Regions from separate parts of the Streptomyces sp. NPDC047061 genome, predicted to be linked through region 2. Evidence: riboswitches for the same ligand, from Rfam matches in the RefSeq annotation. Region 2 holds a riboswitch; each other region holds the start of a gene.
What was found. Region 2 has a riboswitch for cyclic di-AMP ahead of ABZ887_RS05475 (NlpC/P60 family protein). Riboswitches for the same ligand answer to the same signal wherever they lie in the genome.
Positions count from the first base shown of each region.

Region 1: it holds a riboswitch for cyclic di-AMP, as region 2 does, so the genes downstream of both, ABZ887_RS19260 (LysM peptidoglycan-binding domain-containing M23 family metallopeptidase) here and ABZ887_RS05475 (NlpC/P60 family protein) in region 2, are expected to answer to the same signal.
Region 3: it holds a riboswitch for cyclic di-AMP, as region 2 does, so the genes downstream of both, ABZ887_RS12780 (transglycosylase family protein) here and ABZ887_RS05475 (NlpC/P60 family protein) in region 2, are expected to answer to the same signal.

Region 1 is NZ_JBEYVI010000012.1:62,680-66,852, forward strand. Features, by position in the region: gene ABZ887_RS19255 (alpha-galactosidase) at 1-1,037, shown strand, start outside; cyclic di-AMP (ydaO/yuaA leader) riboswitch at 1,352-1,512, shown strand; gene ABZ887_RS19260 (LysM peptidoglycan-binding domain-containing M23 family metallopeptidase) at 1,517-2,455, shown strand; gene ABZ887_RS19265 (SGNH/GDSL hydrolase family protein) at 2,707-3,492, shown strand; gene ABZ887_RS19270 (TetR family transcriptional regulator C-terminal domain-containing protein) at 3,552-4,169, opposite strand.
Region 2 is NZ_JBEYVI010000002.1:431,967-436,139, forward strand. Features, by position in the region: partial or broken gene ABZ887_RS05470 (tellurite resistance/C4-dicarboxylate transporter family protein) at 1-394, opposite strand, end outside; gene ABZ887_RS05475 (NlpC/P60 family protein) at 676-1,821, opposite strand; cyclic di-AMP (ydaO/yuaA leader) riboswitch at 1,830-2,002, opposite strand; gene pcrA (DNA helicase PcrA) at 2,316-4,173, shown strand, end outside.
Region 3 is NZ_JBEYVI010000006.1:114,301-118,473, reverse strand. Features, by position in the region: gene ABZ887_RS12785 (transglycosylase family protein) at 136-1,119, shown strand; cyclic di-AMP (ydaO/yuaA leader) riboswitch at 1,329-1,503, shown strand; gene ABZ887_RS12780 (transglycosylase family protein) at 1,508-2,188, shown strand; gene eno (phosphopyruvate hydratase) at 2,621-3,907, shown strand; gene ABZ887_RS12770 (septum formation initiator family protein) at 4,018-4,173, shown strand, end outside.

The DNA of each region.
Region 1 (4,173 bases), on a different contig from region 2:
GCCTCGGCGACTGGACACCCAACCTCGACCGCTTCCCCAAGGGCCTCAAGCCGCTCGCCGACTACGTGCACGCCCTCGGCATGCAGTTCGGCATCTGGGTCGAGCCGGAGATGGTGAACCCGGACAGCGACCTGTACCGCGCGCACCCCGACTGGGTGCAGTACCAGGAAGGGCGAAAGCGGACAGAACTGCGCAACCAGCTCGTCCTCAACCTGGCCCGCGAGGACGTCCGGGAGTACCTCTGGGAGCAGCTCGACACGCTGCTGTCCAGCGCCCCGATCGACTACGTCAAATGGGACTTCAACCGCTGCTTCACCGACGCGGGCTGGCCCGGCGAGCCCTACCCGCAGCGCCTGTGGGTCGACCACGTCCGCGGGCTGTACGCCCTCCTCGACCGGATCCGCGCGGCCCACCCCGACGTCGCCATCGAGTCCTGCTCCGGCGGTGGCGGGCGGATCGACCTCGGCATCATGAGCCGCACCGACGAGGTGTGGACCTCCGACAACACCGACCCACTGGACCGGCTCGCCATCCAGCACGGCTTCAGCCAGATCCACCCCGCCCGGGTGATGTCCGCCTGGGTCACCGACAGCCCGAACCACCAGCTCAACGGCCGGGTCAGCAGTCTGCGTTTCCGCTTCGTCAGCTCGATGGCGGGGGCGCTCGGGGTCGGCGGCGACCTCTCGCAGTGGACCGAGGAGGAGCTCGCCGAGGCCGGGCGCTGGGTGGAGCTCTACAAGGAGATCCGGCCCCTCGTGCAGCGCGGCGACCAGTTCCGGCTGCGGCCGCCGGCCGGCGGGCTCAGCGCGGTGCAGTACACGCTCGGCGACGAGACCGTCGTCCTCGCCTGGCTGCAGGCCCAGAGCTACGGCGAGCCGGCGCCGGCGCTGCGACTGCAGGGCCTCGATCCCACGGAATCGTACGAATGCCGCGAAACGGGCGAAGTGTACCGAGGTGCCGTTCTGTTGCATCACGGGCTGCACGCCGGGCTGAAGGGCGACCTGGATGCGTCGGTCATCCGGCTCCGCCGGATCTGACACATCTAACCCATCTGTCCGAATTGGCGCCTTCATTACAACTCGCTCTGGAATAAGGGGACGTGGTGTGACGTGCGTGAGGAGCGTCATATTCGTGACCGTCCGTCGCGCGTCATGTTCACGTAATTGCGGTGCTTTCCAAGAAGGTTGGAAAACCGAAAGGACCGGAATTCACGGAGGGTGACGGGGATTTCCGGTAACGGATCAAGTGAAACCCGGACAGGCGGAACCGGCCGCTTGTCCGCGTCCGTCTCACTCGCTTACGTTCGCCACACATCCGGTCGGAACGCCGAATCCTGCCGCCGCCCGGAGTCCCCACACACTCACCCGTGCCCGGCAGGAGCGGGGGACCCACCAGGTACGACCGCCTGTTCCGGTTCCCGGGACGGCCAGGGGTGCAGTCACGTCTTCCCGCGTGGCCGGGCAGCTCCAGCCCGAACCCGACAGCTCACCTCGCAGGCGCCGGAGAGGAATGCGCCATGCCCGCGAAGGGTAAGCACCGCCGCCCCAAGTCCCAGCGTCTCACCCGCTCGATGGCCGTCGCCGGAACCGGTGGCGCCGCCCTGGCGCTGCCGCTCATGGGGGCCACCGGCGCCCACGCGGCCACCTCGCAGTCCGTTTCCGAAAAGGCCACGCAGTCGCTTCCCACGGTCGAGAAGACCGCGGTGAAGAAGACGGCCGCGAAGAATTCCGCCGCGCATTCCGCGCACCGCGTCTACACCGTGGTGCCCGGCGACTGTCTCGCGAAGATCGCCCGCGAGCACGACGTCCGCGGCGGCTGGCACCGGCTCTACGCCGACAACCGGGAGGCCGTCGGCGACAACCCCTCGCTGATCCACCCGGGCCTCGAGCTCGCGCTCGGCGGCCGGCACGCCGCGACGACGGACACCGCGGACTCCGGCTCCCGTTCCGAGGCGCCCTCGAACTCGCCGTCGTCCACCTCGCCGTCGTCCACCTCATCCTCGGCTTCCTCGGCCTCCGCGTCGGACGGCTCGGTGACGAGTGCCTCCGGCTTCGCCCTTCCGGTCACCGGTGCCACCGTCGGCACCGGCTACCACGTCGCCGGCGGCATGTGGTCCAGCGGGTACCACACGGGCGTCGACTTCGTCGTCCCGACCGGCACCCCGGTCAAGGCCGTCGGCACGGGCACGGTCGTCACGGCAGGCTGGGGCGGCTCCTACGGCAACCAGGTCGTCGTCCGGCTCGCCGACGGCTACTACGCGCAGTACGGCCACCTCTCCGCCCTCTCCGTCTCGGTCGGCCAGACCGTGACCGCGGGTCAGCAGATCGGCCTCTCCGGCGCGACCGGCAACGTCACCGGCCCGCACCTCCACTTCGAGATCCGCACCACCCCCGACTACGGCTCGGACGTGGACCCGGTCGCCTACCTCCGCTCGAAGGGCCTCGCCGTCGGCTGACCCGGCGCGCACCGGTCCGACACACACTCCGAAGGCCGGACCCCCGATCCCCGGGTCCGGCCTTCGGTGTTTCCATGTCCGGTGATCGACACGTCAACGCCGCTGATCAGAGACTTATTCCAAGCTTGGCAAAGTATTTAAAAGTGTCTTATCTCACCGAACGTCAACCCCTTATTACGGTCGCGTAGGTCACAGTCGAAGGTGAATCATGGTCCGATGTGGGAGACGATTCGAAGAGTGACAATGCATCAGTGATCGGGTCGTACGCGGCGGTGGGGGACAGCTTCACCGAGGGCGTCGGCGACCCCGGCCCCGACGGGGCGTTCGTCGGCTGGGCCGACCGGTTCGCGGTACTGCTGTCGGACCGACGGCCCGAGGGCGACTTCGAGTACACCAACCTTGCCGTGCGCGGGAAACTGCTCGACCAGATCGTGGCGGACCAGGTGCCGCAGGCCCTGGCACTCGCCCCGGATCTGGTCTCCTTCTGCGCGGGCGGCAACGACATCATCCGCCCCGGCACCGACCCCGACGAGGTGGCCGAGCGGTTCGAGCGGGCCGTGGCCCAGCTGACCGAGGCCATCGGCACAGTCCTGGTGACCACCGGGTTCGACACCCGGGGCGTCCCCGTCCTCAAGCATCTGCGCGGCAAGATCGCCACGTACAACGGGCACGTCCGGGCCATCGCCGACCGGTACGGCTGCCCGGTCCTGGACCTGTGGTCCCTGAAGACCGTGCAGGACCGCCGGGCCTGGGACGGCGACCGCCTGCATCTCTCGGCCGACGGGCACACGCGCGTGGCGCTGCGCGCCGGCCAGGTGCTCGGCGTCGAGGTACCGGCCGACCCTGACCAGCCGTGGCCGCCGCTGCCGCCCCGCGGCACCCTGGAGGTCCGCCGCGACGACGTGCACTGGGCCCGCGAGTACCTGGTCCCCTGGATCGGGCGCCGGCTGCGCGGCGAGTCCTCCGGCGACCACGTGACGGCCAAGGGGGCGCTCTCCCCGGACGACATCAAGATGCGGATCGCTTCCGTGGCTTGAGGCGGCACCGGCGGGTAAGGGGTGGCCTCCTTGCGGGCCGCCCCTTACTTCTCCGCCGCTTACTTCTCCTCCGGTTGCTTCTCCTCCGACAGGCCCAGTTCGCGCGCCAGGGCCTCGTCGACCCACTCCTGCGCCCGGGCGCGGGGGACGGCACCCGGGTACGACGTCAGCTGGACGGCGAGCCCGTCGAGCAGCGCGGTCAGCCGCAGCGCAGCCGCCGTCGGGTCGGGGCACCGGAACTCGCCCGCGGCCACCCCCTCGGCGATGACCTCCGCGATCGCCGCCTTCCACTGCTGGTCCAGGCCCTTGGTGACGTCCCGCAGCGCGGGTTCCCGCAACGCCACCGCCCAGCCCTCGATCCACAGCCGCCAGCCCTTCGCCTGCCCCGTCGGCGCGTACCAGCGCACCGCCGCCCGCAGCCGGCGCAGCGCCGACGTACGGCGGCCCAGGAGCTTGCGCAGATGCGTCAGGTCGCCCTCGGCGGCGTAGGTGAAGGCGGCGGCGACCAGCTTCTCCTTCGTCGAGAAGTGGTACAGCACCAGCGCGTTGCTCACGCCGAGCGTCGAGGCGACATCGGCGATCCGTACCGCCGCCACGCCCCGCGCCTCGATCTGTTCGATGGCGGCCCGCAGCAGTTCCTCCCGCCGCTCGGCCACACTCAACCGCACTCTCGCCACGCGG
Region 2 (4,173 bases):
TGCGTGGCCACACAGGCCAGGAACACCGCGCCGGGCATCCTCGGCTTCCAGTGCCGCACGACGAGGACCAGCAGCGGCGGCCACAGCACCGCCGACAGCGCCAGCAGGGCCTCGGCGAGGGGCTGCCACCCGAGCGCCGAGAACTCCGTCCCAGCACCGTCGTCGCCGCCACGGCGGTGAGCGCGCCAGGCGTCCGCGCCTCCGCCGCCCAGTGCCGGCGATCGAGCGCCAGCCGTACGACGAAGTCCGCGGCCAGCGCCGCCCACATCACGCAGGCAAGCACCAGCGCCACCCGGGACACGGTCTCCGCCCCCGCCAGGTGCAGCCCCACCGACATGATGCCGGTGGCCATCACAGCGGCCCCGGCCGCGGCCGGACGCCACGCCGACCAGGCGGGGAGGGGGAAATACCGGACATGCCGCTGATGCTAGGGAGGGCCGGCCACGGCACGAACGGGCCACGCGCGCGTGCGGCCCGAAAACCCCGCGGCGGCGGGAAGCGGCGCCGGAAGGGGCGGCGGGAAGGGGCGGCGGGAACGGGGTGCGAGCGGATGCGTGGAAGCGGCCGGGGGCGCGCGAGGCGGATGCGCGAGGCGGTGCTCGGATCGCGTCGAGGTGCGATCAGGTGCGGGGGAGTGCCAGGGGGCGCCCGAGGTGTGGTGGGCGCCCCATCGGGTCAGGCCGGGCGTACCACGCTGTGGATGATCGACTCGCCGCCGTAGTAGATCGACTCCTCCCGGACGTAAGCGCCGGGCTTGGGGGCGTGGATCATCATGCCGTCCCCGATGTAGATGCCGACGTGGCTGACGTCGTCGTAGAAGAAGACCAGGTCGCCGGGTCGGGCGTCGGCGAGGGAGACGGTGGTGCCGGCGTTCACCTGGTCGTAGGTGGTGCGCGGCAGGGAGACGCCCGCGGCCTTCCAGGCGGCCTGGGAGAGCCCGGAGCAGTCGTAGGAGCCGGGACCGGTGGCGCCCCACACGTACGGCTTGCCGATCTGTGCGCGGGCGAAGGCGATCGCCTTGGCGGCCTTCGTGGCGTAGGTGGAGGAGCCGGAGGACGAGCCGGAGGACGAGCCGCTCGACGTCGAGGACGACGAGGTCCCCTGGTCGGCGGCCGCGGCCTGCTGCTTCGCCAGTTCCGCCGCCTTGCGGGCCGCCGCTTCCTCCTGCCGCTTCTCGAGCGCCGCCAGCCGGGCCTTCTCCGCGGCCGTCAGCTGCGACAGCAGCTCCCGCGCCGAGGCCAGCTTGGTCTGGACGGTGGTCTTGGCGGTCTTGAGGTCGTCCTGCGTCTCGGTGAGCGTCTCGAGGCTCTTGGCGGCCTCCTGGCGCTTCTTCATGGTCGCGGACTGCTGGGTGACGTAGTCGTCGACCGCGTCCTTCTGACGCGAGGTCAGGCGGCTCATCAACTGGTCCTGCTCGAAGTAGTCCTGGGGACTGTCCGCGAGCAGGAAGGTCGCCGTGTCGGAAACGCTCGTCCCGGTCCGGTACTGGGCCGCGGCGAACGAACCCAGCTCCTCACGCGCCTTGTTCAGCCGGTCCGTGCGCTCGGCGACGTCGTCGAGCAGGGTGTCGACCTGCTTGCGCTGTTTGCCGGTCCGTTCCTTGGCCGCGTTGTACTTCTCGGTCGCCGACTCCGCCTGCCGGTAGAGCGAGTCGACCTTCTTCTCGACCTCCTCCAGGCTCGGCTTGCCGTCCTCGGGGGGTGCGGCCTCGGCCGTCTGGGAGAGCAGGGCCACGGAGGTGAGGGCTGCGGTGGCCAGCGCGGGGGTGCGTATGCCCGCCGCGCGTATTCCTGACGGCCGGGACTTGCGGTGCGACGCCAACGGAGGCGACTCCTTCCATGTTCCGCCTACCGAGTTAGCTGTCGGGTTCGGGCGGGTGGTTCGGAAGGGTTGCCCTACGGTCCGCTCCCCGGAGGGGAGTCGGGACCGATTCACCCCGGGATCGGTGTGGGTCCCCGGCTCCGGATGCGCGGCGGCGCCCCGGACTCGGCGGAGGCCGTGCGGCCCGGCGATGTTCGCCGGTGGAGGTCGTACGGCCTGCCTGGCACGCTAACCAACTCGTGTGGCCTCTGTGAAGTTTGATGTGCGATATGCCCGATACATTTTCGTGACCTTGTTGTTGAGGCCGGTTCAGGCAAGGTTGTCTGGGGTGGTATGGGCGACTTGTCGGGGAAGGGGGTGGTGGTTCGCCGTCGGTGCCCGCGACACCGTGGAGTGCGTCGGCCTGCCGTGACGGAGCGGATCTGTTCGGTCACCCGGGCGAGTTTCCGGGGCGGCGGCCGGTTGTCGGTGGGGCGCCCTAGACTCGGAGAGCGATGAGCAGCCTCTTTGACGACAGCTTCCTGGCGAGCCTCCAGGCCCCCCGCGGCCATGACGAGGAACCTCCGCCGCCGCCCGAGGACGAGCACGCTCCGGAGTCGATTCCGGACGATCTGTTCGGCGGGAAGTTCGACGTGCCCCCGGACCGGGACGCCTACTACCGCGACGGCGCCGCCCGCCCGGCCCTGGACCCGGCCGCGCTCCTGGACGGGCTGAACGAGAACCAGCGGGCGGCCGTCGTGCACGCCGGCTCGCCGCTGCTCATCGTGGCCGGCGCCGGTTCCGGCAAGACCCGGGTACTCACCCACCGCATCGCCCACCTGCTCGGCGCGCGCCAGGTGCACCCGGGCCAGATCCTCGCGATCACCTTCACCAACAAGGCCGCGGGCGAGATGAAGGAGCGGGTCGAGCACCTCGTCGGCCCGCGCGCCCACGCGATGTGGGTGATGACCTTCCACAGCGCCTGTGTCCGGATCCTCCGGAGGGAGAGCAAGAAGCTCGGCTTCACCTCCTCCTTCTCGATCTACGACGCGGCCGACTCCAAGCGCCTGATGGCCCTGGTCTGCCGGGACCTGGACCTGGACCCCAAGCGCTACCCGCCCAAGTCCTTCAGCGCCAAGATCAGCAACCTGAAGAACGAGCTGATCGACGAGGAGGACTTCGCCGCCCAGGCCACCGACGGATTCGAGAAGACCCTCGCCCAGGCCTACGCCATGTACCAGTCGCGGCTGCGCGAGGCGAACGCCCTCGACTTCGACGACCTGATCATGACGACGGTCAACCTGCTGCGCGCCTTCCCGGACGTCGCCGAGCACTACCGCCGCCGCTTCCGGCACGTCCTGGTCGACGAGTACCAGGACACCAACCACGCCCAGTACGCCCTGGTGCGCGAGCTCGTCGGCACCGGCACGGGCACGCGAGCCGACGGCGCCGACACCCCGCCCGGCGGGCACGACCTGCCCCCCGCCGAACTCTGCGTCGTCGGTGACGCCGACCAGTCGATCTACGCCTTCCGGGGTGCGACGATCCGCAACATCCTCCAGTTCGAGGAGGACTACCCGAACGCGACGACGATCCTCCTCGAACAGAACTACCGCTCCACGCAGACGATCCTGAGCGCCGCCAACGCGGTCATCGAGCGCAACGAGTCCCGCCGCCCGAAGAACCTGTGGACCAACGCGGGCGCGGGCGCGCAGATCACCGGCTACGTCGCCGACACCGAGCACGACGAGGCCCAGTTCGTCGCCGAGGAGATAGACCGTCTGACCGACGCGGGCGAGGCGAAGGCCGGCGACGTCGCCGTCTTCTACCGCACCAACGCGCAGTCCCGTGTCTTCGAGGAGATCTTCATCCGCGTCGGCCTGCCCTACAAGGTCGTCGGCGGCGTCCGCTTCTACGAGCGCAAGGAGGTCCGGGACGTCCTGGCCTACCTGCGGGTGCTGGCCAACCCGGAGGACTCCGTCCCGCTCCGGCGGATCCTCAACGTTCCCAAGCGCGGTATCGGCGACCGCGCGGAGGCGATGATCGACGCCCTCGCCCAGCGCGAGAAGATCAGCTTCCCGCAGGCGCTCAAGCGCGTCGACGAGGCGTACGGCATGGCCGCCCGGTCGACGAACGCGGTCAAGCGGTTCAACACGCTGATGGAGGACCTCCGTACGGTCGTGGAGTCCGGCGCCGGACCCGCCACCGTCCTGGAGGCGATCTACGAACGCACCGGATACCTGGCCGAGTTGCAGAACTCGACGGACCCGCAGGACGAGACCCGCATCGAGAACCTCCAGGAACTCGCCTCCGTGGCGCTGGAGTTCGAGCAGGAGACCGGCGAGGGCGAGGAGCAGCCCGGGCTCGCCGCCT
Region 3 (4,173 bases), on a different contig from region 2:
AGTCTGTGATCTTCACGTGATCTGCGCGGCATTAACTTGTGACAAGTGATCGTCTGCCGATACGTTCACCCATCAGTGCGGCGCCCCTGCGGGACCCGCCGCGCCGGTCATCGCTGTCGCTCGAAAGGTTTCCGCATGCTCTCCGGGAACGGTCGTCACCGTCGCCCCCGTCAGGCTCCGGCTCTCCTCGTCGCGGCCGGCGTGACCGGCTCCGCCATCGCCATCCCGCTCCTCGGCGCGGTGAGCGCCAACGCGGCCGACGGCTCCACCTGGGACCAGGTGGCCCAGTGCGAGAGCGGCGGCTCCTGGAGCGCCGACGACGGCACCGGCTACTACGGCGGCCTCCAGATCTCCCTGGACGACTGGAGCGAGTACGGGGGCCTGGACTACGCCGGTACGCCCGACCAGGCGAGCCGTTCGCAGCAGATCGCGGTCGCCGAGAAGATACTCGCCGACCAGGGCACCAAGCCCTGGCGGACCTGCGCCCTGATCGCCGGACTCTCTTCCGACGACGCCTCGGTGAACGTCGACACGGGACTTGACGACTCGGGTGATTCGTCCGGTTCCTCCGACTCGTCGGACTCGTCCTCCGGGCTGTCGAATTCGTCGTCGTCCTCCTCCTCCGATTCCGGCTCCTCCTCGGGTGCCGCGGACTCCGGGGGCGACTCCGCCACTCCCTCTCCGAGCGCGAGCGGTGACTCCAAGAAGGACACCCCCAGTAAATCCACCAAGACGGACAAGTCGGAATCTTCCGACTCCGGCACTTCGAAGGCGAGCGAGAGTCCCGTCATCCCCGAGAGTGACGACTCGGACAATTCGGGGCAGGCTGAAGGCTCTTGGAGCCTGGTCGACACGGGGGCCGTCGGCAGTGGTGGCAAGCATCGCGGCGGCTCGGCGGACGAAAGCGTGACAAACGGTCAGAGTGCCACCTCCTCGGGTCGTCACGCCGTGCGTGACAGCGGCACCTACACCGTCCGCGCCGGCGACACCCTCGCCTCCATCGCCGACTCCCTTGACCTCGACGGCGGATGGCGTGCGCTCTACGCCGCGAACAAGGCGGACATCGGTGCCGACCCGAACGACATCAGTGCCGGTCAGACCCTGAAACTCGGTAGCTAAACGGACGAAAAGCGACGGGAGTTGGGGTCTGTGAGCCGCCCCATTTCGAAGCCAAATGTCCGGTTTGGTGAAAGTGTGGGATGAGTCTCAGAAGCCCTGATCATCTTTGAAATTCACCTGATGCCCTGTTTACGGTCGAGGCCGCTCGTCACCACGAGCCCCGGCCGTCGCAACGCCGAGTCCTGCCAGCGGCCGTCCGGGAACAGTCGACGCGTCATGCGCCGTAGGCAGGAGCGGGGGACCCAAGGTAAGTGCCGTGATGGGTGGTTGAGACCGCCGATCCGGCTCGGGGTGAAGCCGCGCACCGACACACGGGTGTGCGGCCGGGCAACTCAACCGGCCCGAACCCGACAGCTCACCTCGCAGGCGTCGGTGAGGGGATCGATCCATGCTGTTTTCCGGCAAGGGCAAGCACCGTCGTCCGTCCAGGGCCGTCCGCGCCATCGCTGTCGCCGGTGTCACCGGCGTCGCCGTCGCCGCCCCGCTGATGGCGGCCGGCAGCGCCTCCGCCGCCACCGCCTCCGAGTGGGACGCCGTCGCCCAGTGCGAGTCCGGCGGCAACTGGGCCATCAACACGGGCAACGGCTACTACGGCGGCCTGCAGTTCTCCGCCTCCACCTGGGCCGCGTACGGCGGCACGCAGTACGCCGCGCAGGCCAACCAGGCCACCAAGGCGCAGCAGATCACGATCGCCGAGAAGGTCCTCGCCGCGCAGGGCAAGGGCGCCTGGCCGGTCTGCGGCACGGGCCTGTCCAACGCCACCTACACCGGCAGCAGCGCCTCCGGCTCCTCGTCGAGCAGCACGAGCACGAGCAGCCGTACGACCGACACGCAGGCCGCCTCCCGCTCCGCCGAGCGCCCGGCCGCGACCAGGACCGTCACCACCCCGACGGGCAAGAAGGTCAAGAAGGGCAACGGCGAGTACAAGGTCGTCAAGGGCGACACCCTCAGCTCGATCGCCGAGAAGCACAAGGTCAAGGGCGGCTGGCAGGCGCTGTTCAAGCTGAACAAGGGCATCGTCGCCGACGCCGACTTCATCTACCCGGGTCAGCAGCTGCACCTGAAGTAGGAGGACGCGGGGCGGTCGCCGCACGTGCGAGGTCGTCGCACATATTAAGCGGCACCCAGCTGAACCACAGCGCCCGCACAGCCGTGGTCCCCATAGTGGGGATCACGTGAGGGCCACCCCCGTCCCCACGGGCCCCCGCCTCGGTGCGTTTTCCCCCGTACGCACCGGGGCGGGGTTTCTCTTTGCCGTCCCCTTCCCGGCCCGCTTCTCGGCCCCCTTCTCGGCCCCCTTCTTGGCCCGCTCTTCTTCCGTTCTTCATCGGGCCCCCCTTTGTTCCGCACGTGAACAATGAGTACCGTCTGTGTGTCCACGGGCCGGTCGGTCGTGCCGGCCGACGGCCCTGGGACGGTTAGGCTCTAGTCGCAAGGCTGAGCAAGGGCCGACGAGGCCCGCGTGCGCCCCGCACAACCAGCGTCACATCCCAAGAAGGAGATGCTCGTGCCGTCCATCGACGTCGTCGTAGCCCGGGAAATCCTGGACTCCCGAGGCAACCCCACGGTCGAGGTCGAGGTCGGCCTCGACGACGGCAGCACTGGTCGTGCCGCCGTCCCGTCCGGCGCCTCCACCGGTGCCTTCGAGGCCATCGAGCTCCGTGACGGCGACCCCAACCGCTACCTGGGCAAGGGTGTCGAGAAGGCCGTCCTCGCCGTCATCGAGCAGATCGGCCCGGAGCTGGTCGGCTACGACGCCACCGAGCAGCGCCTGATCGACCAGGCCATGTTCGACCTGGACGCCACCGACAACAAGGGCTCGCTCGGCGCCAACGCCATCCTCGGTGTCTCCCTCGCCGTCGCGCACGCCGCCTCCGAGGCGTCCGACCTCCCGCTGTTCCGCTACCTCGGTGGCCCGAACGCGCACCTGCTGCCCGTCCCGATGATGAACATCCTCAACGGCGGCTCGCACGCGGACTCCAACGTCGACATCCAGGAGTTCATGATCGCCCCGATCGGCGCGGAGTCCTTCTCCGAGGCGCTGCGCTGGGGTGCCGAGGTCTACCACACCCTCAAGAAGGTCCTGAAGGGCAAGGGCCTGGCCACCGGCCTCGGCGACGAGGGCGGCTTCGCCCCGAACCTGGAGTCGAACCGCGCCGCGCTCGACCTCATCCTGGAGGCGATCAAGCAGGCCGGTTACGTCCCCGGTGAGCAGATCGCGCTCGCGCTCGACGTCGCCGCGTCCGAGTTCTACAAGGACGGCAAGTACGAGTTCGAGGGCAAGTCCCGCTCGGCCGCCGAGATGACCGAGTACTACGAGGAGCTCGTCGCCTCCTACCCGCTGGTCTCCATCGAGGACCCGCTGTTCGAGGACGACTGGGCCGGCTGGAAGGTCCTCACCGACAAGCTCGGCGACAAGGTGCAGATCGTCGGCGACGACCTGTTCGTCACCAACCCGGAGCGCCTCGCCCGCGGCATCGAGGAGGGCACCGCCAACGCCCTGCTGGTCAAGGTGAACCAGATCGGTTCGCTGACCGAGACCCTGGACGCCGTCGAGCTCGCCCAGCGCAACGGCTTCAAGTGCATGATGTCGCACCGCTCCGGCGAGACCGAGGACGTCACCATCGCCGACCTCGCCGTCGCCACCAACTGCGGCCAGATCAAGACCGGCGCCCCGGCCCGCTCCGAGCGCGTCGCCAAGTACAACCAGCTGCTGCGCATCGAGGAGATCCTCGACGACGCCGCGGTGTACGCGGGCCGCAGCGCCTTCCCCCGCTTCAAGGGCTGAGCCCGCTGGAGGGTAAGGCTTAGCCAGTCGTACGTACGTCCCCGTACCCGGTCCCGTACCGTGTCCGGGGACGTACGCACGTACCAGGGTCGACCCAGGGAGGCGGGGACATGGCCGTGAAGGACCGGGACCGGTTCTCCACCGCGACCAGGCTCAGGCTGCTCGGCGAGCAGACGGCGGCCCGGGTTTACCGCTCCCAGACCAGGCGTCAGGCCCGCCGCTCCCGGCTCACCGGCCGCGCGGCGCTGCTGGCGATCGTGCTCTGC